DNA from 2 places in the Amycolatopsis sp. NPDC006125 genome. Region 2 is predicted to be linked to the other one. Evidence: riboswitches for the same ligand, from Rfam matches in the RefSeq annotation. Region 2 holds a riboswitch; the other holds the start of a gene.
What was found. A riboswitch is a leader RNA that binds a small molecule or an ion and turns the genes downstream of it on or off. The one in region 2 is predicted to bind S-adenosylmethionine.
Positions count from the first base shown of each region.

Region 1 (14,462 bases), on a different contig from region 2:
GCCGGTTGCCGTCATCACGGATTCCACCGCCCATCTGCCCGAGGGCTTCGCCGAGCGCCACGCCCTGCGCGTCGTCCCGCTGCACGTCCTGATCGACGGGGTCGCCGCGCTCGACGGTGTCGAGGTGGGGGCGGCGGCGCTCGCCGAGGCGCTGGGCCAGCGCCGGATCGTGACCACCTCGCGCCCGACGCCCGGTGAGTTCGCCGCGGCCTTCCGCGAAGCGCTGGAGGCGGGCGCGGACTCGGTCGTGTCGATCCACCTGTCCAGCGAGATCTCCGGGACCTGGGAGTCCGCGGTGCTGGCCGCGCAGGAGGTCGGGCCGGACCTGGTGCGGGTCGTCGACTCGCGGGGAACCGCCATGGCGCTGGGGTTCGCGGCGCTGCACGCGGCTCGCGCGGCGTCGGCCGGCGCGTCGGCGGCCGAGGTGGAAGCGGCCGCGACGGCGGCGGTGCACTGCTCGGAGACCCTGTTCGTGGTCGAGACCTTGGAGTACCTGCGGCGGGGCGGCCGCATCGGCGCGGCGGCGGCGCTGCTGGGCACCGCGCTGGCCATGAAACCGGTGCTGCACCTGGACGACGGCCGGATCCAGCCGCTGGAGAAGGTGCGCACGATGAACCGCGCCACCGCGCGCCTGGTCGAGCTCGCGGAGGAGGCCGCGCGGGGGGAGCCGGTCGAGGTCGCCGTGCACCACCTCGCTTCGCCGCAGCGGGCGGTGGAACTGGCGAACCGCATCGAGGAGCGGTTGACCGTCGTCGAGGGTTGCGTGGTGTCGGAACTGGGTGCGGTGATCGGCGCGCACACCGGGCCGGGCGTCGTCGGCGTTGTCGTGCAACGGAATCCAGGCGGTCCTGGAAGCCGCTGAGCTTCCCGGGGACTCAGGAACCCTTTTCGCGCAAGCGCTTTGGGTCTGGCGTCCAAACCCTTCCACGTTGCCATACGCCACCGACAGAAAACCCTGGCTCGGCGGCAGAACGCGCCACTTGTCCACAGACCCCCACTTGTCCACAGCCTTCCCGATTCCCACTTCTCCATCCTCTCCGCGCCCCCTAGCGTCGAATGCGTGTTCGAACGATCAGCCCCGGAATCGCCGGGCATTCCCGTCAACCGCCGGCTCGAGCAGCTCGCCGGTCAGGCCCTCGCGGCCGACCGCGACACCGGGCCGCCGGGTGCCGTCGGGCGGCTGGTCGAGCGCTGGGTGCCCGAGTCGCTCACCGGCAGCCCTCAGCGGCGGCGCCTGACCACGGTGCTGCTGGCCCTGGTCGGCGTCCTGGTGCTCGTCGGAACGTCGATCGCGCTCCTCGGTGGTAGTCCGCCCGTCGAACGCGCGCCGGTGCTGCCCGCGGCGCCGGACCGGCCCGCGCCGGTCAGCGCATCGGCCAGCCGGGTCGCCGACAGTTCGCTGGTGATCAGCGTGGTCGGCAAGGTCCGGAACCCCGGGCTCGTCACGGTCCCCGGCGGTGCGCGGGTGGCGGACGCCCTCCGCGCGGCAGGCGGCGCGATCGAGGGTACCGACGTCACGGCGCTGAACCTCGCGCGCAAGTTGTCCGACGGCGAGCAGATCTACGTCGGCATCCCGCCGCCTGCCGGCGTGCAGCAGCCGGCCGAGAGCGGCGGCGCCCCCGCGCTCGTCGACCTGAACACGGCCAGCGCCGAGCAACTCGACGCCCTGCCGGGGATCGGCGAGGTCACCGCCCAGCGCATCATCGACTGGCGCACGAAACACGGGTCGTTCAGGTCGATCGACCAGCTGCGTGAGGTCGAGGGCATCGGCGAGACACGACTGTCCCGGCTGCGAGAGCAGGTGACGGTCTCGTGATCACGGAACCCGTTGTCCGGCACGACTTTCGCCTGGTGCCGGCCGCGTTGTCGCTGTGGCTCGGAGCGCTGCTCGGACTGTTGTGGACGTGGTGGCTGGCTCTGGCGTGCGGCGCCGCGGCGGTGCTGGTGTCCCTGGGGCTGCTGATCAAGCTGCGCCCGGCCCGGTCGCGCTGGTGGGCGGGCGCGGCGGCGCTGCTCGTGGCCGGTCTCCTGCTCGCCGGTCCGCTCGGCCTCCGGTTGAACCGGGCGGAGCGCGACCCGCTTCACGGCCTCGCGCAGCGGGGCACGGAGGTGACCCTGCGGGTGCTGGTGACGGAACGTCCGAAACCCGTGCGGTCGGCCGGGTATGCAGATCAGCAGGCCGGGCCGAGGTCAGTGGTGATCGTGGCCGACGTCCTGCACGCGGAACGTCACGCTGAGCCGGTGGTCTCGACCGGACGGGTCGCGCTGCTCGCGCCGTTCGCGACGTGGAGCGAGATCATTCCGGGTCAGGAGGTCACCGCGAGCGGCGAGCTGGCCCCGCCGCGGGACGCTGACCTGACCGTGGCCGCGGTTCACGTTCGCGGGCCGCCCGTGGAAGCTACGGAGGCGCCCTGGTGGCAGCGCGCCGCGGAATCGATGCGTGAGGCGCTCCGCAACGCGTGCGCGGTCCTGCCCGAGGAGCAGGCCGGGCTGGTGCCGGGGCTCGTCGTGGGCGACACGAGCGGGCTGTCCGAACGGCTCGACCGCGAGTTCACCGACGCTGGCCTCACGCACCTGATGGCGGTCAGCGGGTCCAACGTCGCGATCGTGTGCGGCGCTGTGCTGCTGCTGTTACGGCTGTTGCGGTCAGGACCACGGTTGTCCGCGGCGCTGTCCGGGGCGGCACTGGCCGGGTTCGTGGTCCTGGCGGGCGGGGAGCCGAGCGTCCTGCGGGCGGGAGTCATGGGCGCGATTGCCCTGCTGGCGTTGGCGCTGGGGCGGGAACGCTCAGTCGTCCCCGCACTGGCAGCCGCGACCTGCGTCCTCGTGGCGTGGGACCCGGCGATGGCCGTCAGCTTCGGCTTCGCGCTGTCGGTGATCGCGACGGCCGGGCTGGTGCTCCTGGCGCCGCGGTGGGCGGAGAGCCTTCAGCGGCGCGGCGTTCCGCCGGGCTTCGCCGAAGGGCTGGCGGTTCCGGCGGCGGCGTTCGTCGTGACAGCGCCTGTCGTGGCCGGCATGGCCGGGCAGCTCAGCCTGGTCAGCGTGGCGGCGAACGTGCTGGCCGCGCCCGTGGTCGCGCCGGCGACCGTGTTCGGGGTGCTCGCGACGGTCGTCGCGACCGCGTGGCCTGCCGGAGGTGAGTTGGTCGTCCGGCTGGCCGGGCCTGAGGCGGGCTGGTTGATTCTCGTGGCGCGGCGGGCGTCGGAGGTGCCCGGTGCGGTGCTGGCGTGGCCCAGCGGCTGGTGGGGCGGGTTTCTCGCGCTGGTGGTCGCCATCGCCGTGGTTCTGGCACTGCGCCGTCGGCGCTTGCGGGTGCTGCTGGCGCTCGTGCTGGCCGGGGTGCTGCTGCTCGTCGTCCCGGGCAAGGTGATCGCACCCGGCTGGCCGCCACCGGGATGGGCGGTGGTCGCCTGTGACGTCGGTCAGGGCGACAGCCTCGTGCTGGCCACCGGTGAGCCCGGACGGGCGGTGGTGGTGGACGCCGGGCCCGAGCCGGGGCCGGCCGACCGGTGTCTGGACCGGCTGGGCATCGAGCGGGTGCCGCTGGTGGTGCTGAGCCACCTGCACGCCGACCACGTCGGCAGACTCGACTCGGTGTTCGAGGGACGCTCGGTGGGCGCGATCGCGGTCGGGCCCGGGCGGCAGCCCGGCTGGGCGTGGCGGCAGGCCGGTCAGATCGCGGCCCGCCACCGGGTCCCGCTGCTCGAACTGGACCTCGGCCGGCGGCTCGAGTGGCCGGCGCTGAGCCTCGAAGTGCTGGGACCCAGATACGTGTCCGAAGGGGAGGACGACGACGGCACACAGATCAACAACAGCTCGGTGGTGCTACGAGCCCGCACACCGGCCGGCAGCGTGCTGCTGACCGGCGACGTCGAACTCGCCGCACAAGCCGACCTGCTGGCCGCCGGAACGGATCTGCACGCCGAGATCCTGAAGGTGCCGCACCACGGCAGCAGGTTCTCGCTGCCCCAGTTCCTGGCCGCGGTGTCCGCGCGGCTGGCGCTGGTGAGCGTCGGTTCGGGCAACCGTTACGGCCACCCGAACCGGACGACGCTCGACACCCTGACCGCGGACGGTGCGCTCATCGCCCGCACGGACACCGACGGCGACACCGCGGTGATCCCCGACCAGACCGGACCGGCGGTCGTTCGCCGGGGAAAGTGAGGTGGAACCTTGATCAGAGGCGCCGGGCCTGGCAGAGACCCGGGACCCGTCAGAGGCCCAGGGCCTTGTGCACGGCCGCCGCCGACGGCGGGACCGTCGCCTTCGGGCCGACCTCGTTCTCGATGGCGTCCAGGGTTTTCAGGCCGTCACCGGTGATGAGCAGGACGGTCTCGGCGTCCGGGTCGATCTTGCCCGCCTCGATGAGCTTCTTCGCCGTCGCGACGGTGACACCACCGGCGGTCTCGGTGAAGATCCCCTCGGTGCGGGCGAGCAGGCGGATGCCCTCGACGACCTCTTCGTCGGTCACGTCCTCGATCGCGCCGCCCGTGCGGCGAACCGTGTCGAGCACGTAGGGGCCGTCGGCCGGGTTGCCGATTGCGAGCGAGCGGGCGATGGTGTCCGGCTTGACCGGCTGCACCACGTCGTGGCCGTTGCGGAACGCCGCGGACACCGGCGAGCAGCCGGCGGCCTGCGCGCCGAACACCTTGTACGGGGTGTCGTCGACCAGGCCGAGCTTGGCGAACTCGCGGAAGCCCTTGTCCACCTTGGTCAGCTGGGAGCCCGAGGCGATCGGCACGACGATCTGCTCGGGGATCCGCCAGCCGAGCTGCTCGGCGACCTCGTAGGCGAGCGTCTTCGAGCCCTCGGAGTAGTAGGGGCGGACGTTGACGTTCACGAACGCCCAGTTCTCGTGCTCGGCGGCCAGCTCGGTGGCGAGGCGGTTGACGTCGTCGTAGTTGCCGTCGACAGCGATCAGGTTGCCGTCGTAGACCGCGGTGGTCAGCACCTTGGCGCGCTCGAGCGAGGAGGGGATCAGCACCACGGACTGCCAGCCGGCGCGGGCCGCGGCCGCGGCGACGGCGTTAGCCAGGTTGCCGGTGGAGGGGCAGGCCAGGGTGTCGAACCCGAACTCGCGAGCCGCGGCCAGCGCGACGGCGACGACGCGGTCCTTGAACGAGTGGGTGGGGTTGCCGGTGTCGTCCTTGACCCACAGGCTCTTCACACCGAGAGCCTTGGCGAGCCGGTCGGCCTTCACCAGCCTGGTACAGCCGGGCTCGGTGTTCGGGATCTCCTCGACGTTCGAGGGCACCGGCAGCAGCCGCTTGTAGCGCCAGATGTTGCGCGGCCCCGCCTCGATGTCCTCGCGGCGGACACGACCGAAGTCGTAGGCGACCTCCAGCGGCGAAAAGTCCTCGGCGGAGACGAACTCCGGGGCGAGCGGCTGGCGGTGGCCCTCTTCCTTGGAGACCAGTTCCACGGCCGGACCGAGGTCGACGGTGCGACGGGTGGTGGTCGAATCGAGGGCTGCAGTCATCGCGAGGTTCCTTTCCTCATCTGCCCCGCTGACGCGGGCCGGAATTGGCACCGTGATCGTCAGCTACCTCGCGGAATCGAGATGACAGGCTGACGCCGGTTGCCGGGGCTTCGTCGGGCCGTTCCCTCTGCCCCTCTGGATGAGCGGTATTCGGTTGTGGTGGCTGTCGCGCTCGCGCGATGCCTGGTTGACAACATACGGCACCACGCTCGGAGCACGCCATGCCCCTGCGGGTTTCATCACGCTCCGGAGCTGTCGGTGGTCCGTGGGAGGATCTGAACCGTGACCGCGCCGGCAACCACCTCCGCCCCCCTGCAGCTCGTGCTCGGCGAAGAGGAGCTGCTCGTCGAGCGCGCCGTCCGCGCCGCCCTGGAACAGGCACGCAGGGAGGACGCGACGGCCGAGCTGACGAAGGTCCGGGTGTCCGATCTCACGCCGCCCGGCCTGGCCGAGCTGGTCAGCCCGTCGCTGTTCAGCGAGGGACGGGTCATCGTGCTGGAAGGCGCGCAGGACATCGGCCAGGAGCTGGCCGACGCGGTGCTCGCCTACGCGAAGATGCCTGCCGACGGTGTCGTCCTGGTCGTCGTGCACACCGGCGGCGGCCGCAGCAAGGCGGCCAAGTCGCTGCCCGCGGCGCTGCGCAAGGCCGGCGCCCAGGTCACCGAATGCCCGAAGATCACCCGGCCGGCCGATCGGGAGTCGTTCGTCCGCAACGAGGTGCGGCAGGCCGGCGGCAAGATCGACCCGGCCGGGGTGGCCGCGTTGATCGATGCCGTCGGATCCGACCTGCGAGAGCTGGCCGCGGCGGCGTCACAGCTGGTGGCGGACTCGGGCGGCCGGGTCGACGAGGAAGCCGTACGCCGCTACCACCGGGGCCGCGCGGACGTGACGGGCTTCGCGGTCGCGGAAAAGGCCGTCGCGGGCGAGCGCGGAGCGGCGCTCGAAGCGATGCGGTGGGCGCTCCAGATCGGCGTGGCGCACGTCCTGATCGCCGACGCCCTCGCGGACGCCGTCCGCACCATCGCCCGCGTGTCGGCGGCCGGCCGCGGCAACCCGAACCAGATGGCCGGTGAGCTGGGCATGCCGCCGTGGAAGATCCGCAAGGCGCAGGGGCAGTCCCGCGGGTGGACGCAGGCCGGACTGGCCGACGCGATGGCCGTGGTGGCGCGGGTGAACGCCGAGGTCAAGGGTCAGGCCGCGGACCCGGCCTACGCGCTCGAACGGGCCGTCCTGGAACTCGCCGCCGCCCGCGACAAGCGCTGAGTTCAGCGCCGCGGTCGGGCCGCGGCCGTTCGGCTCCTGGAAGCGGGGCGCGGTGGGGTGGGGAAGGTTTCGGCGTTCGGGACGAGCGCTGAGTTCGGTGCGCGAGTCGGACTGCGGTTGCTTGGTGTGGGGTGGGGCGGGCTCATCATCGCTCGGAACGAGCGTGAGTTCGCTGACCGGCGGGTCCGGGTGAGGGGCTGGCGCCTGCTGCGCCAATGGCTGTGCGGCCGCCGGAGCCGAGCGTGTAGGGAGTTGCGGGTTCAAGTCCCGTCACTCGCGAACCCGGCACCCCTGGACGGCAGAAGGGCGGGCACCCTGCTGGATGCCCGCCCCTCGGAAGATCAAGCTCAGAGCTGGTTGACGCGCTTGGCCATCGCCGACTTCTTGTTGGCGGCCTGGTTCGCGTGGATGACGCCCTTGCTGGCGGCCTTGTCCAGGGCGCGAGCGGCAGCCTGCTGCAGCTCGACGGCCTTGGCCTTGTCGCCCGCCTCGGCGGCCTCGCGGAACTTGCGGATCGCGGTCTTCACCGAGGACTTGACCGACTGGTTGCGCTGGCGCGCCTTCTCGTTGGTCTTGATGCGCTTGATCTGGGACTTGATGTTGGCCATGAAGGCGCTCCTTCGATCTGTCGGTGGCTTCGCTGCCGCGCTGTACCGGCCCCGGCGTGCGGGTTTCCTCCCTGGCGGAATGCCGCACGGCAACGACCGACAAGGTTAGCAGGGCGCTACGGTGGCACTCGCACTGGCTGGGGAGGCTGCAGGTGAACGGCACGGCGCTCGGGCTCGTCCTCGTCGCCGCCGTCGTGCACGCCGGGTGGAACCTCGCCGCCAAGCGGGTCGACGACGGGGCCCGGTTCGTCTTCCTCTACTACACCGTCTCGGCGGTGGTCTGCGCACCGGTCGCGGTCGTGGCGCTGGTGATCGAGGGGCAGCATCCACAGTGGACCTGGCTGCCCGCGGCGCTGCTGACCGCGATGTTCCACATCGCCTACGGCATCGTGCTGCAGCGCGGCTACCGCGTCGGCGACCTGTCCGTCGTCTACCCGCTGGCGCGGGGGAGCGGGCCACTGCTGTCGGTGCTCGCGGCGGTCGTCCTGCTCGGCGAGCGGCCCGGGTGGCTCGGGCTCGCCGGCGCCCTGCTCGTCGTGACCGGGGTGCTGGTGATCGGGCTCGGCTCGCGCTCGGCGGCGGACGCCCGCGCCCGCCGGGCCGGGGTCTTCTACGGGCTGCTCACCGGCGTCACCATCGCGGCCTACACGCTCTGGGACGACCATGCCGTCAACGCCCTCGCCGTCCCGCCGCTGACCTACTTCGCCGCCGGCGCGGTGCTGCAGAGCCTGCTGCTCGCGCCCACGGCCGTGCGGGCGGACGGGCGGATCGGCGCGCTGTGGCGGGCGCACTGGCGGGAGGCGGTGGCCGTCGGGGTGCTGTCGCCGGTCGCCTACGTGCTCGTGCTCTACGCGATGCGCATGGCGCCGGTCAGCCTGGTCGCGCCCGCGCGTGAGGTGAGCATCGTGCTGGGCGGGATCGCGGCCTGGCTCGTGCTGCGCGAGCCGCACCCGGTGCGCCGCCTGGTCGGCTCGGTCGTCGTCCTGGCCGGAATTGCCGCGATTGCGGCTTCCTGACCAGGTGGGGTAGGCAGGAGGTATGGACGTCCTGAGCAGCCGGGTGCTGATCCACCCCCGCGACCCCGAGAAGACCACGGCGTTCTACCGGGACGTGCTCGGCCTGGCCATCTACCGCACGTTCCCCGGGGGGACCGTGTTCTTCACCGGCCAGGGTTACCTGGAGGTCGTCGGCCGCGGCGAGAAGGGCACCAGCCCGGACGTGGAGCTGTGGTTCCAGGTCCGCGACCTCAAAGCCACGCTGGACGAGCTGGCCGAACGCGGGGTCGTGCCGGACCGCGAGGCCCGCCGCGAGCCGTGGGGCCTGGACGAGGCGCGCATCTCCGACCCGGACGGGACGTCGATCGTGCTGGTGGAGATCCCGCCGGACCATCCACTGCGGACGGACATCCGCCCGCAGTGAGCGGCCACGCGCGACCGGCGGCGGGCCTGGGATTGTTCCGGCGCGTTGGCGGATCCCGCGGGGCCGGGGTTCGTCTCGCGTCGCTGGTGGTGCCTGGGGGCTGATTCCTGGGGGCGCTGACCGTGGATTTCGCGGGGGCTGGGTTGGACTCGCGCCGCCGATGGCGTGCGCGGCGCTGGTGACGGCGGATCTCGCGGGGGCGGTTTTGATTCTGGGGTAGCAGGGCGGCTCAGGCGGGGCGGTGGGCGCGGAACTGGGCGGCCAGCGGCGCGGTGACCCCCGGCGGTTGCCACACCCATGTCTGCAGGTCCGTGAAACCCGCCTCGACCAGTTCGGCCGCCAGCTCGTGCCGCGGCACCGGGAGCCACTTTTCGTGCGCCGAGAGGATCAGCCGGCCGCCCGGGCGCAGCACCCGCCGCAGCTCGTGGAAGCCCGCGGGGCGGTCGTCCCACAGTTGGACGTTGTTCACGCTCACCACCACGTCCACGGAGGCCTCGTCCAGGCCCGTCCGCTCGGCCGAACCGCGGGCCAGCCGGACCCGGCCTGCCGCGATCTCCGCCGCGCAGCGGGCCTGCGCCAGCTCCAGCATCTCCGGCGACGGGTCCACCCCGTGCGCCAGCGCCGCGCGCCGGCCGGCCAGGCGCAGGCCCACCCCGGGACCGGGGCCGACCACCAGGACCGTCTCCTCCCGGGTGAGCCTCGCCACGTCCACGACGTGCGATTCCGTCGCGCCGTTCGCGTGGGCCATCACGGCCCCGCCGATGCGGCCCAGCAGGCCGCGGGGGTGACCGAAGGCCCGGTCCAGGATCTGCTCGATGGTTGTGCTCATACCTCCAGGTCAGCACTCGCCACCGCTCACCGGCATCGGGGATGACCCGGAAATCGGGCATGGGAACATGGAGTCGTACCCCACGACGAGCCGAGGATCCGAGTGAGCACGTTCGCCGACCAGACCTTCACGCCGCCGGAGCAGATCCGGAACTTCTGCATCATCGCGCACATCGACCACGGCAAGTCCACCCTGGCCGACCGGATGCTGCAGCTCACCGGCGTGGTCGAGGAGCGGGCCATGCGCGCGCAGTACCTCGACCGGATGGACATCGAGCGCGAGCGGGGCATCACGATCAAGGCCCAGAACGTGCGCCTCCCGTGGCAGGTCGACGGCCGCGACCACGTCCTGCACCTCATCGACACCCCGGGCCACGTGGACTTCACCTACGAGGTCTCCCGGGCGCTGGAGGCGTGCGAGGGCGCGATCCTCCTGGTCGACGCGGCACAGGGCATCGAGGCGCAGACCCTGGCCAACCTGTACCTGGCGCTGGAGAAGGACCTGCACATCATCCCGGTCCTGAACAAGATCGACCTCCCCGCGGCCGACCCCGACAAGTACGCCGCCGAGCTGGCGCACATCATCGGCTGCGACCCGTCCGAGGTGCTGCGCGTCTCGGCGAAGACCGGCATGGGCGTGCCCGACCTCCTAAACGAGGTCGTCCGCCAGGTGCCGCCGCCGGTGGGCGACGCGGACGCCCCGGCCCGCGCGATGATCTTCGACTCGGTCTACGACACCTACCGCGGCGTGGTCACCTACATCCGCGTCGTGGACGGCAAGATCACCCCGCGCGAGCGGATCCGGATGATGTCCACCGGCGCCACGCACGAGCTGCTGGAAGTCGGCATCATCTCGCCGGAGCCCAAGCCCAGCGCCGGTCTCGGCGTCGGCGAGGTGGGTTACCTGATCACCGGCGTGAAGGACGTCCGCCAGTCCCGGGTCGGTGACACCGTCACCTCCGAGCGCAAGGGCGCCACCGAGCCGCTGGCCGGCTACCGCGACCCCAAGCCGATGGTGTTCTCCGGCCTCTACCCGGTGGACGGCTCGGACTACCCGGAGCTGCGGGAGGCGCTGGAGAAGCTGCAGCTCAACGACGCGGCGCTGACCTACGAGCCGGAGACGTCGGTCGCGCTCGGCTTCGGCTTCCGCTGCGGCTTCCTCGGCCTGCTGCACCTGGAGATCACCCGCGACCGCCTGGAGCGCGAGTTCGGCCTGGACCTGATCGCCACCGCGCCGAACGTGGAGTACCGCGTGGTGCAGGACGACGGCACCGAGGTGCACGTCACCAACCCGTCCGACTGGCCGACCGGCGTGAAGATCGCCGAGGTGCACGAGCCGCTGTCGAAGGTCACCGTGATCGCCCCGTCGGAGTTCATCGGCGCGATCATGGAGCTGTGCCAGAGCAAGCGCGGCAACCTGCTCGGCATGGACTACCTGTCGGAGGACCGCGTCGAGCTGCGCTACAACCTGCCGCTCGCCGAGATCATCTTCGACTTCTTCGACTCGCTGAAGTCCCGCACCCGCGGCTACGCCTCGCTGGACTACGAGGAGGCCGGCACGCAGGTCGCCGACCTGGTGAAGGTCGACATCCTGCTGCAGGGCGAGCCGGTCGACGCGTTCTCCGCGATCGTGCACAAGGACGCCGCCTACGGCTACGGCAACAAGATGGCGGGCCGCCTGCGTGAGCTGATCCCGCGGCAGCAGTTCGAGGTGCCGATCCAGGCCGCGGTCGGGTCGCGGATCATCGCGCGCGAGACGATCCGCGCCATCCGCAAGGACGTGCTTTCCAAGTGCTACGGCGGTGACATCTCGCGGAAGCGGAAGCTGCTGGAGAAGCAGAAGGAAGGCAAGAAGCGGATGAAGAACATCGGCCGGGTCGAGGTTCCGCAGGAGGCCTTCGTCGCGGCGCTGTCCACCGACGAGCCCTCCGGCGACAAGGGCAAGAAGAAGTAGCGGCCGCTCAGGCGGTGCCGGAGATCCGGGCCGCCTCGACGAACACCGCGCACCGGCGCTCCTCGGCCATCACGCGGTCGTAGGTGTCCCAGTCGTCGTGGGTGCCGCCGGCCGCGGTGAAGATGTCGCGCAGCAGCCGGGGCAGGCCGGCCGGGTCGAAGGCTTCGTCCGGGTGGTCCGGGCCGATCAGCCGCACCGGTCCCTGCACCGCCGCCCACGTCCAGCCGCGCCGGAACACCACGGTCGCGTTGCCCCGCGCGCGCAGCAGGTCCAGCTTCTTCGCGTGGCCGACCGCCACGAACGCGACGGACGGGCGGCCGGACACCGGGTCGTCGAGGACCCCGGCGTTGACCACCGAAGCGTGCACCGAGCCGTCCGCCCGCGCGACCGCCACCGTGGCCAGGCCGGTTTCCTGGGCGGCGAGCGAGCGGACGGCGTCGAGGTTCGTCATGGGGCCAAGCTAGCGCCGGGAGCGCCGCCGGAACAACGCGCCCGCGACCGGCACCGCGACCAGCGTGATCCCGCCCCACCACAGCAGCGCGAGCCAGGCCGAGTTCCCGACCGGCCCGCCGAGCAGCAGCGCCCGCACGCTGTCGACCACCGGGGTGACGGGCTGGATCTCCACGAACGCGCGCAGCCCGTCCGGCATCGTGCTCGGGGGCACGAACGCGCTGCTCAGGTACGGCACGAACACCAGGATCATGCCCAGCCCGGCGCCGCTCTCCGTGCCGCCGGCGACCAGCCCGAGGATCGCCGCGATCCACGAGATCGCCACCGTGAACACCAGCAGGATGCCGAGCGCGGCCAGCCACCCGCCGACACCCGCGGTGGGGGAGAAGCCGATGAGCAGGCCGACGCCGATCATGATCGCGAGCGACAGCGCGTTCCGGACGATCGCCCCGGCGATGTGCCCGGTGAGCACCGCGACGCTCGACATCGGCATCGAGCGGAACCGTTCCACCACACCGCGTTCGAGGTCGTCCGCGACGCCGACGGTGGTGGAGGTCGAGTTGAACGTGACGCTGATGGCGATGATCCCGGCGAGCACGTAGTCGATGTAGGCCGTGCCGCCCGTGTTGATCGCGCCGCCGAACACGTAGCGGAACATCAGCATGATCGCGACGGGCAGGAAGATCGCCGTCATCGCCTGGTCGGGGGAGCGCAGGATGTGCCGCACCGACCGTCCGATGAGGACGGCCGAGTTGTTGGCGTTCCAGTACAGGGTGCTCATCGGGCCGCTCCGATCGTCGTCGAGCCGGTCAGGGACAGGAAGACGTCGTCGAGCGACGGGCGGGTCAGCGCGAGGTCGGCGACCTCCGCGCCGGCCTGGTCGAGGCGCTCCAGGACCTCGCGGACGTCACGGGCGCCGTCGACGGGCACGTTCAGCACCAGGCCCTCCCCGGCGTGCGTCTCGCCGAGCACCAGCCGGGCCACCTCGAACGTCTCCGCCGTGGCGAAGGTCAGGTCGAGGCGCTCGCTGCCGACGCGCTGCTTGAGCGACGCCGGCGTGCCCTCGGCCACGACCCGCCCGCCGTCGATCACCGCGACCCGGTCGGCCAGCTCGTCGGCCTCCTCCAGGTACTGGGTGGTGAGCAGGACCGTCACGCCACCGGCCAGCAGGTCGCGCACGGTCTCCCAGACACCGGCGCGGCTGCGCGGGTCCAGCCCGGTGGTGGGCTCGTCAAGGAACAGCACCGGCGGCGCGGTGATCATGCTGATCGCCAGGTCGAGGCGCCGTTCCATGCCGCCGGAGTAGGTCTTCACCGGCCGTCCGGCGGCCTCGGTCAGGTCGAACTTCTCCAGCAGTTCGCTTGCCCGGCGGCGGGCCGCGGCGGTGCCGAGCCGGAACAGGCGGCCCATCATCACCAGGTTCTCGTAGCCGCTCAGCAGGCGGTCGACCCCGGTCTGCTGGCCGGTCACCCCGATGATCCGCCGCACGTCCCGCGCCTGCCGCACCACGTCGAACCCGCCGACCCGCACCGAACCCGCGTCCGGCGCGAGCAGGGTCGTCAGGATGCGGACGGTGGTGCTCTTGCCCGCGCCGTTGGGCCCGAGCAGGGACACGACGCTGCCGCGCTCGACGGTGAGGTCGACACCACCGAGCACCTCTCTGCCCCCGAAGGCCTTGCGCAGGCCGCTGACCTCGATCATCACTCTCTCCCCTGGAACTGTGTATGGCGTAGACTGCTTTGTGTAAGTGATACACAGTTCTAGGATGGCCGTCAAGGACGAAAGGACGGCGATGACGGCGGAACGCACGCGAACCCTCGAACTCCTGTGGGGCGGCGGCGAACGGCCCACCCGGGGGCCGAAGCCCGCGCTGAGCGTGGACAAGATCGTCCGCGCGGCGATCGAACTCGCCGACGCCGAGGGCATCGAGGCGGTGTCCATGCAGCGGGTCGCGGCGGCGGTCGGCAAGACGACCATGTCGCTGTACCGGTACGTGTCGGGCAAGGACCAGCTGATCGAGCTGATGGTCGACTACGCGGCGGAGGAGGAACCGCCGAAGCCGGCGGGCGAGGACTGGCGCGCCGAGGTCGCGGTGTGGGTGCGCGCGGTGTGGGAGTTCCACCTGCGGCACCCGTGGATGCTGCGGATCCGGTTGAGCGGCCCGCCGTCGGGGCCTCGGCAGCTCGCCTGGATGGAAGCCGGGATGCGGGCGATTTCCGGGCTTGGCCTGACCGGCGCCGAGATGATCTGGGCGATGACCTTCCTGGACGGCGCGGTGCGTGAGCTCGCGCGGATCTCGCTGGACATGGCGGAGGCGCAGCGCGAGGCGGGCATCACCGGGCAGGAGGCGGACGCGGACTTCGCCGCCGGGCTGCGGAAGTACCTGGATCCGGAGCGGTTCCCGATGCTGGCCGCCACGATCGCCGAGGGCACGTTCGACCCGGACGCGGAGGACGCCGGG
Region 1 is NZ_JBEXTZ010000063.1:28,214-42,675, forward strand. It holds gene ABZ193_RS27915 (DegV family protein) at 1-862, shown strand, start outside; gene ABZ193_RS27920 (ComEA family DNA-binding protein) at 1,061-1,816, shown strand; gene ABZ193_RS27925 (ComEC/Rec2 family competence protein) at 1,813-4,164, shown strand; gene thrC (threonine synthase) at 4,214-5,479, opposite strand; SAM riboswitch class I at 5,493-5,625, opposite strand; gene holA (DNA polymerase III subunit delta) at 5,762-6,742, shown strand; gene rpsT (30S ribosomal protein S20) at 7,090-7,350, opposite strand; gene ABZ193_RS27945 (EamA family transporter) at 7,503-8,366, shown strand; gene ABZ193_RS27950 (VOC family protein) at 8,389-8,769, shown strand; gene ABZ193_RS27955 (methyltransferase domain-containing protein) at 8,999-9,598, opposite strand; gene lepA (translation elongation factor 4) at 9,701-11,551, shown strand; gene ABZ193_RS27965 (pyridoxamine 5'-phosphate oxidase) at 11,559-12,002, opposite strand; gene ABZ193_RS27970 (ABC transporter permease) at 12,012-12,782, opposite strand; gene ABZ193_RS27975 (ATP-binding cassette domain-containing protein) at 12,779-13,702, opposite strand; gene ABZ193_RS27980 (TetR/AcrR family transcriptional regulator) at 13,767-14,462, shown strand, end outside.
Region 1: it holds a riboswitch for S-adenosylmethionine, as region 2 does, so the genes downstream of both, thrC (threonine synthase) here and ABZ193_RS28760 (aminotransferase class V-fold PLP-dependent enzyme) in region 2, are expected to answer to the same signal.

Region 2 (14,462 bases):
GGAGATCCGGCACCACGGGGAGCCGATGTCGGTCACCGAGGCCGCCACGACGAAGCCGATCCCGCCGATCGACCCCGGCCCGGCGCCGCACCAGCCCGCGGGCCGCGAGCCGGCCCGCAGGGACCCGGCCCAGGTGCGGCGCAACATCGCCGCATCCCGCTGAGCGGACCAGAGCGGCTGGACCGTCTCCGGGGCGGGCCGCCGACCGGGGCGCCCCGCGGCGAACACCGCCGCTTCCCGCAGGGTGAGCCAGGATAGGGCCGGACCATCGCCGCACCCCGCTGAGCGGACCAGAGCGGCTGGACCGTCTCCAGGGCGGCGGGCCGCCGGCCGGAGCGCCCCGCGGCGAACACCGCCGCTTCCCGCAGGGTGAGCCGGGATAGGGCCGGACCATCGCCGCATCCCGCTCAGCGGACCAGAGCGCTGGACTGTCTCCGGGGCGCGCCGCCGGGGCGCCCCGCGGCGAACACCGCCGCTTCCCGCAGGGTGAGCTGGGATAGGGCCGCTTCCTGCTGAGATTCAGGCCCAGCCACACCGTCGCCACCGAGACGGCGCACCGCGGCCGGCCACCGGCAGTCCCGCCCCCGGTGTGGAACCCTGGGGCGGGACTGCCCTCGGGCCAGGTGATGGGGCGCGCAGCCCCCGGCGCCAGTCCGGCACCACCCCGCGGTGCGCCGGGCCGTTGTCAGTCCGCGCCCTGCACTAAGCCGCAGCGTCAATCCGCGCGGTGCAGCTTGTCCGGCTTGTGCACTGCGGGCACGCGGCGCCGCGCCTGCACGCCGCCTCACCCCGCGGGGTCAGTCGGGCGGTTCCGGGATCCCCTCGTCCGGCTTGACCTCTTCGGTGTTCGGCGGCTTCTCGACGTCCTCGGTGGGTCCCATGTCCAGGTCGGGGTGCCGGACGTCGGGGAAGTCCGGCGACAGGGGCGGTTCGGGGCTGACCGGCTTCTTCTCGTCGTCCTTGTCGTTCATGGCACCGGCTTACCCCTTTTCCGCGAACTGTCAACCGGCCTGGCACCGCGGGCACCACACGGTGCCGCGCCCGCCGACCCGGCCGTGCTCCAACACGGTCCCGCATCGCGGGCAAGTCCCCGACGGCTCGTCCCGCCGCCCGGTGAGCCACGTCGTGCGCGGCGGCACCCGCCCGGCCTTCACCGCCGCCCGCAGCACCTCGCGCATCTCCCGGTGCAACCGGTCGGCCGCCGTGCCATCGAGGTCCGCGGCGCGCACCTGCGGAGCCAGCCGGGCCCGCCACAGGATCTCGTCGGCCAGCAGGTTCCCGAGCCCGGCGAGCACCGCCTGGTCGGTCAGCAGCTGTTTGAGCCCGCGACGGCGGCCGAGGAGGACGCGGAACCGCTCCTTCGGCACGTCCAGCGCGTCCGGGCCGGTGTCCGCGAGCAGCCGGTCCAGCTCCGCGTCGTCCGCGAGCAGGCGCAGGCCCTGCAGCTTCCGCATGTCGCGGTAGCGCAGCTCCCCGTCGTCGAAGGCGAAGATCACCCGGTCGTGCCGGTTGCGGTCGTCCAGTTCGGACCACTCCAGCGACCCGGTCATGCCGAAGTGCAGCACCATCGTGGCGGGACGGCCGTCCACCGGCACGATCAGCCACTTCCCCCGCCGCCGGGGCTCGCCGAAGCGCTGGTGCCGCAACGTCTCCCGCAGCCTGCGCGCGCTCACCCCGCGCAGCACGCCCGCGTCCAGCGTGGTCACGCCGGTGATCCGCTTGCCGACCCCGTGGGCGGCCAGGGTGCGGCGGAAACCTTCGACGTCCGGCAGCTCGGGCACACCACAGCTTGCCACCCCGCGCCGGCGCCCAAACCTCAATTCATCACTTGTTGATTTCCGGCGGGCGAGCGGGCATGCTGATCGCATGGTGCTGTCGAAGAGGGTCGCCCGGTTCAACCGCGTGGCGACCAACCGCGTGCTCGGACCGCTGACGAAGGGGCTGCCCGGCTTCGGGACGATCGTCCACCGCGGCCGCAAGTCCGGGAAGACCTACCGGACGCCGGTGAACGTCTTCCGCGCCGGGGACGGCTTCGTCGTCGCCCTGACCTACGGGCCGCAGGCCGACTGGGTCCGGAACGTCCTGGCCGCGGGCGGGTGCGGGATCGAGACGCGGGGCCGGGTCGTCGAAACGACCCGGCCCCGGCTCGTGCACGACGAGAAGCGGACCAGCATGCCGGCGGGCGTCCGCCAGGTCCTGTCGGTCATCGGCGTGACCGACTTCCTGTTCCTCGACCGGGTCAGCTGAGCAGTTCCCGCAGCTCGCTCACCACGCCGACGCGGCGCGCGGGGTCGGGTTCCAGGAACGTCACCTGCAGGGTGGTGACCCCGGCCTCGCGCAGGGCGGCCAGGCGCTCCTTGACCAGCCCCTTCGGCCCGACCAGCGAGATCGCCCGCAGCAGCTCGACAGGCACCGCCGCGGCGGCCTCCTCCTTCTTGCCGTCGAGGTAGAGGTCCTGGATCAGCTTGGCCTCGGCCTCGTAGCCGTACCTGCAGGCGAGCTCGTTGTAGAAGTTCTTGCCGCGGGCGCCCATGCCGCCGACGTAGAGCGCGACCACGGGACGCACCCAGTCGAGCATGTGGCCGACGTCCTCGCCGATCGCCACCGGCACCCCGACGGCCACGTCGAGGTCGCCGAGCGACGGGTCGCGCTTGGCCCTGCCCTCGGCCAGCGCCTCGCCCCACACCTCGGAAGCCCGCTCCGGGTGGAAGAAGATCGGCTGCCAGCCCTCGGCGATCTCCGCGGTCAGCGCCACGTTCTTCGGGCCGATCGCCGCGATCTGCACCGGGATCCGCTCGCGCACCGGGTGGTTGATGATCTTCAGCGGCTTGCCCAGGCCGGTGCCCTGGTCGGCGGGCAGCGGGATCTTGTAGTGCTTGCCGTCGTGGACCACGCGCTCGCGGCGCCACACCTGGCGGCAGATCTCCACGATCTCGCGGGTCCGGCCCAGCGGGGCGTCGTAGCGCACCCCGTGGAAGCCCTCCACGACCTGCGGCCCGGACGCGCCGATGCCGAGGATGAACCGCCCGTCGGAGACGAAGTCCAGGCCGGCCGCCGTCATCGCGGTCAGCGTCGGGGTCCGCGTGTAGATCTGCAGGATGCCGGACGCGAGCTGGACGCGCTCGGTCTTCGCCGCGACGTAGCCGAGCTGGCTGACCGCGTCGAACGAGTAGGCCTCGGGGATGGTGACGACGTCGAGCCCGGCCTTCTCCAGCTCGACGACGTCCCGGACGCTCTCGGCGAACCCGCCGGAGTACGAGATCTGGGTGCCGATCCGCATCGATCCAACCCTTCTAAGCGATCGCTTACCTGATTGCCGAGCACATTACCGGCTGGTAATCCAGTTCGAAACCACCCGGTCGAGGACCGGCAGCGGGAGGATGCCGTGCCCGAGCACCACGTCGTGGAAATCCCGGATGTCGAACCGGTCCCCCAGCGCCCGCTCCGCGCCGGCCCGGATCCGCTCGATCTCCAGCCGTCCCGTCATGTAGGACAGCGCCTGGCCGGGGCAGCCCGCGTAGCGGTCGACCTCCTCCTCGATCTCCACCGGGGCCATCGGCGTGTTCTCCCGCAGGTAGTCCACCGCCTGCTGACGCGACCAGCCCAGCGCGTGCAGGCCGGTGTCCACCACCAGCCGCGCGGCACGCATGGCGTCCTGGGTCAGCATCCCGAACCGCGCCACGTCCCCGGTGTAGAGCCCCATCTCCTCGGCCAGCCGCTCGGCGTAGAGCCCCCAGCCCTCGGTGTAGGCGTTGACGTCGGCGACGCGGCGCAGCAGCGGCAGGTCCAGCTCGAGCGCCAGGGACAGCTGGAAGTGGTGCCCCGGGATCGCCTCGTGGTAGGCGACCGCCTCGCTGACGTGACGGAACCGCTCCCCGGCGTGGAAGGTGTTGGCGTAGTAGATCCCCGGCCGGGAGCCGTCGAGCGCCGGTTCGACGTAGTAGGCGATGGTGCCCGCGTCCGCATCGCTCTCCGGCACCGGGCGCACCTCGCAGCGCGCGGACGGGATCGTCCGGAACCACCGGGGCGCCTCGGCTTCCGCCCGCGTGATGGCGGCGCGCGCGGCGGCCAGCAGCTCCTCGCCGCTGCCCCACCGCAGCGCCGGATCGGTGCGCAGGCGCTCGAAGATCCCGGCCAGGTCGCCGGTGCCGAACACGCGGCGGCCCAGGGTGCGGAACTCCCCGGCGAGGTCGGCGATCAGCGCCAGCCCGATGTCGTGCAGCTCCTGCGCGGTGCGCTCCGTGGTGGTGTGCGCGCGGATCAGCCCGGCGTAACGCAGGAGGCCGCCCGGCTGCCAGCACAGCCCGGCCTCCTCGGCGGGCCGGGCCCGCGGCCGCAGGTCTTCGCGGAGGAACTCGCGGTAGCGGGCCAGCGCGGGCCGGACGAACCCGGACAGCAGCGCGTCGCGCTCGGCCGCCAGCGTCGCCGAACCGACATCGAGCCGGAGCGAGGTCAGCTCCGGCACGGCCAGCATCCGGTCGAAGTAGCCGATCGCGGAGTCCACCAGGAAGTCCGGCGGCACCGGGCCGGCCGCCTGCCGTTCCACCACCTGGTCCACGAAGGACGGGAACGCGGCGAGCCGGGCCAGGAAACCCCGCGCCCGGGTCTCGTCGGTCAGCTCGACCATCGGCAGGGTCATCAGCAGCAGCTGGAGCGGGGCGGTGAAGGCGTCGCTGACCGCGAACTCGGGCAGCCGCGCGTCGAGGAGGTCGACGGCGGCCCTGGCCTGCTGGACCACGACGTCGCGGGTCACCGCCTCCTCCGCGGTCGCGGGCGAGGCCGCTTCCGCGCGGGCCGCGACGTCCAGGTAGGCCGCCCGCTGCCGCTTCTCGGCGCTCGCGGTGAGGTCGGGCAGCCGGTCGTGGGCGCCGGGCAGGCCGAGCACCGACGGGCGCAGCGGGTCGGCCTCGAACAGCAGGCCGGTGAGCTCCTCGGCGAGGGCGTTCACCTCGCTCATGCCCGCGCGATCCACTCGTCGACGACCGCCTCCAGCACCGACAGCGGCAGCGCGCCGCCGCCGAGGACCAGGTCGTGGAAGGCGCGGATGTCGAACCGCTCCCCCAGCGCCTGCTCGGCCCGCGCCCGCACGCGCTGGATCTCCAGGCGTCCCACCATGTACGCCAGCGCCTGGCCGGGGTACGCGATGTAACGGTCCACTTCGGACTCGATTTCGACCTGCGGCATCGGGGTGTGCTCCCGCAGGTAGTCCACGGCCTGCTGACGGCTCCAGCCCTTGGCGTGCAGGCCGGTGTCGACGACCAGGCGGCCGGCGCGCATCGAGTCCATGGTGAGCATCCCGAGCAGCGCGACGCCGTCGGAGTAGAGGCCCATCTCGGCGGCGAGCCGCTCGCTGTAGAGGCCCCAGCCCTCGGCGTAGGCGTTGAAGTCGCCGATCCGGCGCAGCAGCGGCAGCTCGGTGAGCGTCAGCGCGGTGGACAGCTGGAAGTGGTGGCCGGGGATGGCCTCGTGGAACGCGGTCACCTCGGCGGCGTGCCGGAACCGCTCGGTCACCTCGTGGGTGTTGGCGAAGTAGATGCCCGGCCGCGACCCGTCGACCGACGGCTGCAGGTAGAACGCCGCCGGGCCACCGGGCGCCTCGGCCGCGGGCACCGGCTCCACGACCCACTTGTGCGGCGGGATTCGGCCGAACCAGCGCGGCGCGGCCTCCTCCGCGCGGCTGATCGCCGACCGGGCGGTGTCGAGCAGTTCCTCGGCGCTGCCCCAGCGCAGCTCCGGATCGGTGCGCAGCCGCCGGAAGATCTCGGCCAGGTCGTCGGTGCCGAACACGCGCGCGCCGATCTCGCGGTATTCGGCGGCCAGCTCGCCGATGATGCGCAGGCCCGTCTCGTGCAGCTCGTCCGGCGTGCGGTCGGTGGTGGTGTGCGTGCGCGCCAGCGAGGCGTAGATGCGCTCGCCGTCAGGCAGCCAGCACACACCGGGCTTCTCCGGCGAGCGGCCGTGCGGCGCGATGTCCGTGGCCAGCGCGTCGCGGTAGGCGGCGAACGCGGGCCGCACCACCTCGGCCAGCACCCGCTCGCGCTCGGCGGCGAACTCCTCGCTCGGCGCTGGCTGGCGCAGCAGCGGGTCGGCGTCCGGCGCGGCCAGGTAGCGGTCCAAGTGCGCGATCGCGGCGCGCACCAGGTGCTCGACCGGCACCCGCCCCGCCGCGACGCCCGCCCGGTGCCGGTCCGCGGCCTGCTCCAGGTACCGCGGGATCGCCGCGAGCCGGCCCAGGTGGCGGCGGCCCTGCTCGTCGTCGGGCACGCCGACCATCGGCAGGATCGTCAGCAGGCCCACCGCGGGGGCGACGAAGATGTCGCTGATCGTGAACTCGACCAGGTGAGTGTCCAGCCGGTCCAGGTTGGCGCGGGCCTGGCTGAGCAGCACGTCGCGGGTCACCCGGTCCTCGGCGCTGAGCCCAGCCGGGTCGATCTCCTCGGCGCGCCGGACGAACCCGTCGAGCCGGTCGCGGTAGGCGGCCTCGGCCTCCTCGCCGAGGTCGCCGAGCCCGTCCCGGTCGGACTCCAGCCCCAGCACCGCGGGCCACAACGGCTCCGCGTCGAACAGGGCGTCCACGAACTCGTCGGCGAGCTTCACGACCTCGGTCATCCATCCATCCCAGCTTCGTCGGGTCAGCGTGCCGCCAGCCTAGAACCTCCGGGCGGCGCGCCGGGGTGAACGACCGGGCCGGGAAGGCCAGCGGGTAGCGTTTCCGGACGTGGCCGTGACCGATCCCGCCGATGCCCGCCTGCTCGCCGCACTGGCCGAACTGGGCAAGGTGGCCGTGCACGAGCTCGCGGCGCGCGTCGGCATGGACCCGCGCGAGGTGGCCTACCGGCTGGTCGCCCTGTCCGGCAGCGGGCTGCCGCTGCTGGTCGGCGTGGAGAGCGACCCGCAGGGCCTCCGCGCGGCGCTCGCCGGGGCGTTCCCGCCCGCGCAGCCGCAGACGCCGAACCCGGGGCCCTACCAGGCACCGGCCGCGCACCCGCAGTCCGGCGCGGTGCCGTTCGCGCCGTCCGGCCCAGTGCAGTCGGGCCCAGTGCCGTCCGGCGCAGTGCCGTCCGGCCCAGTACAGTCCGGCCCAGTGCCGTTCGCGCCATCCGGTGCGACGCCGGGATTCGCGCCGTCCGGCGCCGTGCCCGGTTACCCGCCGCCCGCGCAGCCGCCGCAGGCCGCGCCGCCCGGGTACCCGCCGCCCGCCCGGCCCGGTCCGGGCTACCCGCCGGCCGAGCCCTCCCCCGGCCGCGGCGTGCCGTCCGGGCCGTACCAGGTCCAGCAGGGTGCCGTGTCGGGGCCGCACCAGGTCGCGGGGGTGGCGTCCGGGCCGTATCCGGCGCCGCTGGACCCGGTGATCAGCACGTGGGGCCCGCCGCAGACGGCATCGTGGGCGCGGGGCGACCAGCGGCCCGCGCCGCCGGCCGGCCCGCGCACCGGGAAGATCGGCGACAGCCTGGCCGGGCAGGGCCTCGAAGGCGAGCAGCTCACCGTGCAGCTGCTCGAGGTGCAGGACCCGGCGGACTACCTGTTCGGCGCGGCCGGGTACCGGCTGGAACCAGGCGAGCGGGCGGTTGTGGTGCACACCGAGGTCACCAACAAGGGCCCGATCCCGTTCGTGTCGCTGCCGGACAACTACTTGGAACTGCTCACCGCCGACGGCAAGCCGGTCGCGAAGGCGCCGGTGTCGCTGACCTCGCGGCCGCCGCACAAGATCGGGGTCCAGCCCGGCGAGACGGCGGGCGGCCACACGGTGTACGTGCTGCCCGAGAGCACCCGCGTGGTGGCGGTGCGGTGGAGCCCCCGCCCCGAGCCCGACGAGCGCTCCCTGACCTGGTCCCTGGAGGACTAGGTCAGAGAGCGGTAGCGGGCGGCGATCGCCGCGGCCCGATCACCCAGCGCGGCACGCAACCACTGTGGGGCCAGCGCTTCCGCGTCCGTGCCGAGCTGCCACAACGCCCACTCGGCATGCCGCGCGTCCTGGAAGACGACCTCCAGCCGCAGCAGCCCGTCCGGGTCGGCCACTTCGGCGTGGACGGCCACCGCGGTCCGCACCAGCTCCTCCCGCCGCGCCGCGTCCACCCGGGCCATCACGGTCACCTGGTCGCCGCCGGCGCGGAACCGCGCGCTGCGTTCCCGCCACGCCCGGTCCAGATCGGCCCGGTCCGGGCGCTGCGCGGGTTCGTCGAGTGCCTCCGCCGCCCGGATGCGGGACAGCCGGTAGGTGCGGTCGGCGCCGGACCGGGTGGCCAGCAGGTAGCCCTGGCCGCGCACGGTGACCAGGCCGATCGGGTCCACCGTGCGCCACTTCGGGCTCTGGTCCACCGCCACGTAGTGAATCCGCAGCTTGTGGCCGGCCAGCACCGCCCGGCGGACCTCGGCCACGACGGCGCCGGGCACCTCCTCCTCGGCCACGCGGCGGGCGAGCAGGTCGGTCTCCGGGTCGATCAGCAACCGCTCCGCCGCGCCGGCCGCGATCTCGCGATGGCCTTCCGGGAGCGCGTCGACCACCTTGAGCATGGCCGAAGCGAGCGCCGAGCCGAGGCCGAACGCCTGCGCGCCGCGCCGCGACCCGGCGATCAGCAGGGCGAGTGCCTCGTCGTGGTTCAGCCCGGTCAGTTCGGCCCGGAACCCGGGCAGCAACGCGAAACCGCCGTGCCGTCCGCGTTCGGCATAGACCGGGACACCGGCGGCGGACAGCGCCTCGACGTCCCGCAGCACGGTGCGGGTGGACACCTCCAGCTCGCGGGCCAGCGCGGTCGCGGACAACCGGCCGTGCCGGCGCAGCAACAGCACCAGCGAGACCAGGCGGTCGGCGCGCATTCCGCGAACTCTAGCGAAATACGCGACACAGGATGTCGTGATTCGCTGCGAGGCTTCGAACCGTCACAGCACTGATCCGAAGGGAGCTGATGTGGGAGTGGAACGCACCGCGGTCGACCCGTGGACGTGGTCGGCGGAGCTGGGGTACCACCAGGGTGAACTGGTCGCCGGGCACACCCGGACCCTGTTCTGCGCCGGGCAGACCGCGATGAACGGCGACGGCAAACCCCAGCACGCCGGGGACATGGCGAAGCAGCTGGCGCTGAGCCTGGACAACCTGGAGGCCGTGCTCGCCGAGGCGGGGATGTCGCTGGCGAACCTCGTGCGGCTCAACGTCTACACCACCGACGTCGATCAGCTGTTCCCGCACTACGGCGTGCTGGCGGCGCGGCTGGGCGCGGCCGGCGTCGCCCCTCCCACGACGATGCTCGGCGTGACGCGGCTGGCGATCCCCGAGCTGATGGTCGAACTCGAAGGGACCGCGGTCGCCTAGTTCTCCGCGCGCAGCACTTCCAGCGCGTGCGCGAGGTCGTCGGGGTAGGGCGACTCGAACTGGACCCACCGGCCGTCCGCGGGGTGGGCGAACCCGAGGGTGCGGGCGTGCAGCCACTGCCGGGTCAGGCCGAGCTTGCGGGCGAGCACCGGGTCCGCGCCGTAGGTGAGGTCGCCCGCGCACGGGTGCCGCAGTGCCGAGAAGTGCACGCGGATCTGGTGGGTGCGCCCGGTTTCCAGCTTGACGTCCACCAGTGACGCCGCGCGGAAGGCCTCGATGACCTCGTAGTGCGTCACCGACGGCCGGCCGCCCGCGACCACGGCGAACTTGTAGTCGTGCCGCGGGTGCCGGTCGATCGGGGCGTCGATCGTGCCGCGGGTCGGGTCCGGGTGGCCCTGCACGACGGCGTGGTAGCCCTTGTCGACGGTGCGTTCCTTGAACGCGCGCTTCAGAACGGTGTACGCGTGCTCGCTCTTCGCCACCACCATCACGCCCGTGGTGCCGGCGTCGAGGCGGTGCACGACGCCCTGGCGCTCCGCGGCGCCGGAGGTCGAGATGCGCAGCCCGGCCGCGGCGAGCCCGCCGACGACCGTGGGCCCGGTCCAGCCCGGGCTCGGGTGCACGGCGACGCCCACCGGCTTGGACACGACCACGATGTCGTCGTCGTCGTGGAGGATGCGCAGGCCGTCGACCGGTTCGGCGACCACCTCGACCGGGTTGTCCGGGTCGGGCAGGGTCACCTCGAGCAGCACCCCGGCGGAGAGCCGGTCGGACTTGCCCGCCGGGCGGCCGTCGAGCAGGACGTCGCCGGACTCGGCCAGCTCCGCGACGACGGTGCGGGACAGGCCGAGCAGCTTCGCCAGCCCGGCGTCGACGCGCATGCCGTCGAGCCCGTCCGGGACGGGCAGCATCCGGGCGCTCAACGCTTGGCCCTCTTCACGGTGCCGTCGTACTCGCGGCCGAGCAGGGACAGCAGCACGATCAGCACGCCGCCGACGCAGATCGCCGAGTCGGCCACGTTGAAGACCGGCCACACGTCCCCGTTGGGCGCGAACAGCGACACGAAGTCGACGACGTGGCCGCGCAGCACGCCGGGCGCGCGGAAGACGCGGTCGACCAGGTTGCCGAGCGCGCCGGCGAGGATGAGCCCGAGGCCGATCGCCCAGCCAGGCGACCGCAGCCGCTTGGCGAACCAGATGAGCGCGATCACCACCCCGAACGCGACGATCGCGAACACCCAGGTCATGCCGGTGACGCCCATGCCGAAGGCCGCGAAGGGGTTGCGGATCAGCTGCAGGTAGACGAGCCCGCCGAGGACCCGGACCGGCTCGTGCCCCTCCAGGGTCACCACGACGACCGACTTGGTCACGACGTCCGCCGCGAACACCACGATCGCGATCACGGCCAGCAGCAGGGCGCGCCGCTTGGGCGGGGTGGCCGGCTGCTCGTCCGGCACGGTGTCCGGTTCCGGGGAGGGCTGGGGGTCACTGCTCACCCCGCCATTGTCCACGGCTGCCGCGACGGCCCCGGCGCAGGCCGGGAAAGCCGGTCAGCGCGCTGCCGGGCGCACGTGCCCCCTCAACGGGAAACCCGGCCGTGGCGCCGTTCCGCACACGGTGCCCGGCGCAGGCCGGCGAACCGGGCGCCGAGCCACCGCACCCAGCAGACGGGTCACCATCCGAACCCGGGGAACAGCCGCGGCGCCGGCTCAGCGCAGGAAGTCCGGCAGCGGCCGCGGGTCCGGGCACGGCGCCCACCGGCCGTCGACCACGCCGTACGTCCACCGCGCGCCCCGCGCGACGATCTGCCGAAGCGCGGTCACCAGCCGGTCGACGTGCTCGGTCGTGGTGCCCAGCCCGAGGCTCACCCGCAGCGCCTGCTGCCCCTCCCCGCCGCTGCGCTCCACCAGTCGCCGCACCGCGATGTGCGCGCAGAACGCGCCGTCGCGGACGCCGATCCCGTACTCGGCCGACAGGACCGCCGCCACCCAGCCCGGCTCGAACCCGTCGAGCACGAAGCTCACCGTGCCGACCCGCTCCGCCGCGCCGTCGAACAGGCGCAGCTCCGCCAGCCCCGGCACCGCGGCGAGGCCGCGCGTCAGCCGCTCCAGCAGCTCCCGCTCGTGCGCGGCCACCGCGTCCCACGACGCCGCCAGCTGCTCGCACGCCACGCCCAGCGCGTACACGCCCACGGTGTTGGGCGAACCGGCCTCGTGCCGCTCCACCCCGCTTTGCCACGCCACCGCGAGGCCGTCGCCGTCGCGGCGCACGGACTTCGTCGCCCCGCCTCCGGCCAGGTACGGGTCCGCCGCGCGCAGCCAGTCGCCGCGCCCGATCAGCGCGCCCGCGCCGAACGGCGCGTACAGCTTGTGCCCGGACAGCACCACGTAGTCCACGTCCAGCTCCCGCACCGAGATCGGCCGGTGCGGCGCGAGCTGGGCGCCGTCCAGCGCGATGCGCGCGCCGTGCCGCCGGGCCACCGCCGCGATCTCGGCCACCGGCAGCAGCTCGCCGGTCACGTTCGACGCGCCGGTCACGACCACCAGCCGCGGCCCCTCCGGGCACTCCGCCAGCGCACTGTCCACAGCGGACACCGCGGCCAGCCGCGTGTTCGGCAGCGGGATCCGGCGCACGTTCGGGCCGCGCCAGGGCAGGAGCGCGGCGTGGTGCTCGGTGTCGAACAGCACCACCGAGGTGTGCCGCGGCAGGCTGCGGGCCAGCAGGTTCAGCGCGTCGGTGGTGTTGCGGGTGAACACGACCGCGTCCGAGTGCCGGGCGCCGACGAACCGGCGCAGCACGTCGCGGGTGCGCTCATAGACCTTTGTGGACACCTGCGAGGCGAACCCGGCGCCGCGGTGCACGCTCGCGTAGTGCGGGAGGAACTCGTCCACCGCGCGGCGGACGGCCTCCAGGCACGGGGCGCTGGCCGCGTGGTCGAGGTTGGCGTAGTCCAGCTCCCCGCCGGTGACCAGCGGGACGGCCGCGGCGGCGGTGACGGCGGGGGTGGTGACGCGTTCGAGAGCGAGAGTCATCGGAAAGGCTCCTCGGGTCCGGGGACCCGCAAGGGGGTCCGCGCTTGCCCGCCGCACCTCGCGACGAGCCAGGTCCTCACCCGGGGCACCCCACCGCGGAAGGAGGGTTGCCGGCCAGCGAGCCGGGGCTTGGCGCTGGCACTCATGACCTACGCGGACACAGTAGCCGATCGCCCCCGCCGCGCGCCAGCGGGTCTCAGTTGCCGGACTCGCCCTTCCAGCGCGCCAGCGGCCCGGCCCGGTCCACCGCGCGGATGCGCCGCTCCGCCGCCTCCCGCGCGGACTCGGTGCTGACGATCAGGATCTGGTCGCCGCGCTGCAGCCGGTCCGTGCGCTGCGGGGTGAAGCTGCGGCCGTCTCGGACGATCAGGCTCAGCGACGCCCCGGCGGGCAGCCGCAGCTCCGACAGGTACACGCCGTGCAGGCGCGAGCCGTGCTGGATCTTGACCTGGAGCAGCTCGGCCTGCAGCTCGTCCAGCGGCGCGGCGTCGACCTCGATCTCCTTCGGCTCGGTGTCCGCCTTCAGCCGCAGCACCCGCGCGAGCGGGCCGAGCGTGAGGCCCTGCACCAGGGTGAGCACGATCACCAGCACGAACACCGCGTCCACGAGCCGTTGCGCGCCGGGCATCTCCTGGGAGAGCGGGATCATCGCGAGCACGATCGGCACCGCGCCGCGCAACCCCGCCCAGGACAGGAACACCTGCTCGCGCAGCGGCACCTTGAACGGCAGCTGTGACACCAGCACCGACACCGGCCGCGCGAACACCAGCACCACCGCGGCCGCGATCAGGCCCGGCACGATCGACTCCAGCAGCCGTTCGGGCGAGGCGAACAGGCCCAGCAGCACGAACAACCCGATCTGGGCGAGCCAGCCGAGCCCCTCGGCGAAGGACAGCGTGTCCGAGCGGTGCGGCAGCCGCGAATTGCCCAGCACGACCGCCGCGACGTAGGTGGCGAGCAGGCCGGAGGCGTGCAGCAGCTGCCCGGACGAGTAGGCCACCACGCACACCGCGACCGTCGCGAGTGGATAGAGCCCGGTGGCCGGCAGCGCGGCGCGGCGCAGCGCCCACGCCCCGGCCAGCCCGAGCAGCAGCCCGAGCACCAGGCCCGCGCCGAGTTCGTAGACCACCAGCAGCGGCAGCGACCAGTCGATCCGGGTCCCCTCGGCCAGCACGACGACCGCGATGTAGGCGGGCGCGTCGTTGATGCCGGACTCCAGTTCCAGCGCCCCCACGATCCGCCGGGGCACGCCGACGCCGCGCAGCACGGAGAACACCGCGGCCGAGTCGGTGGAGGCCAGCACCGCGCCCCACAGCAGCGCCATCCGCCAGTCCAGGCCGAGCAGCCAGTGCAAGGCGGGGCCGGTGATCGCGATGCTCAGCCCGACCGCCACTGTGGACAGTGCCACTCCCTGGCCCAGCGCGGGTTTCACCGCCGACCAGCGGGTGGTCAGGCCGCCCTCGGTGAGGATCATGACGAGGGCGGCCAGGCCCAGCGCCTGGGTGAGGAACGGGTCGGAGAACTGGATGCCGAACCCGGCTTCGCCGAGCAGCACGCCGATCGCGAGGTAGAGCAGCAGCGACGGCAGGCCGAGGCGGGTGGAGAAGCGGACCGCGAGCACGGCGGCGAGCAGGACGGCCGAGCCCAGCCCCAGCACGACCGGCAGCTCGCCCACCCGCACCTCCCCTGCCCGGATTGTCAGGCTTCAGGATAAGGAACCGAGGAGCCGGACCGCGCCCCGGTGGGGTCTTCCGGCATGTCACGGCCGCTTTTCCCTTGCCCGGCAACAAGATCGCCGACGGGTGCGTTCGACGGCAGGTGCGCGCACGATGACGACGAGTGGCCAGTGCAGCCCCCGCACGGGTGTCAGGCGACCCCAGGGCGATCAGCAGGCAGCTCCGCACCCAGAAGCGCCAGCGGCTCCCCCGCCGCCTCGGCCACCGCCACCCGGTTCGGCCGCCACTACCAACGTCAGCGACCCCAGGGTGGCCAGCGGGCGACTCCGCACCCGACAGCGCCCCCACGACCTCGGCCACCACCACCCAATCCGGCCGCCACACCAACCTCAGGCCACCCCAGGACGATCAGCAGGCAGCTCCGCACCCAGCAGCGCCAGCGGCT
Region 2 is NZ_JBEXTZ010000067.1:105-14,566, reverse strand. It holds gene ABZ193_RS28820 (glycosyl hydrolase family 65 protein) at 1-163, shown strand, start outside; gene ABZ193_RS28815 (hypothetical protein) at 798-971, opposite strand; gene ABZ193_RS28810 (DNA-formamidopyrimidine glycosylase family protein) at 1,002-1,781, opposite strand; gene ABZ193_RS28805 (nitroreductase family deazaflavin-dependent oxidoreductase) at 1,867-2,247, shown strand; gene ABZ193_RS28800 (LLM class F420-dependent oxidoreductase) at 2,240-3,280, opposite strand; gene ABZ193_RS28795 (DUF885 domain-containing protein) at 3,326-4,957, opposite strand; gene ABZ193_RS28790 (DUF885 domain-containing protein) at 4,954-6,609, opposite strand; gene ABZ193_RS28785 (AsnC family protein) at 6,719-7,846, shown strand; gene ABZ193_RS28780 (WYL domain-containing protein) at 7,843-8,817, opposite strand; gene ABZ193_RS28775 (RidA family protein) at 8,915-9,310, shown strand; gene ABZ193_RS28770 (RluA family pseudouridine synthase) at 9,307-10,233, opposite strand; gene lspA (signal peptidase II) at 10,230-10,805, opposite strand; gene ABZ193_RS28760 (aminotransferase class V-fold PLP-dependent enzyme) at 11,019-12,341, opposite strand; SAM riboswitch class IV at 12,377-12,491, opposite strand; gene ABZ193_RS28755 (potassium/proton antiporter) at 12,538-14,016, opposite strand.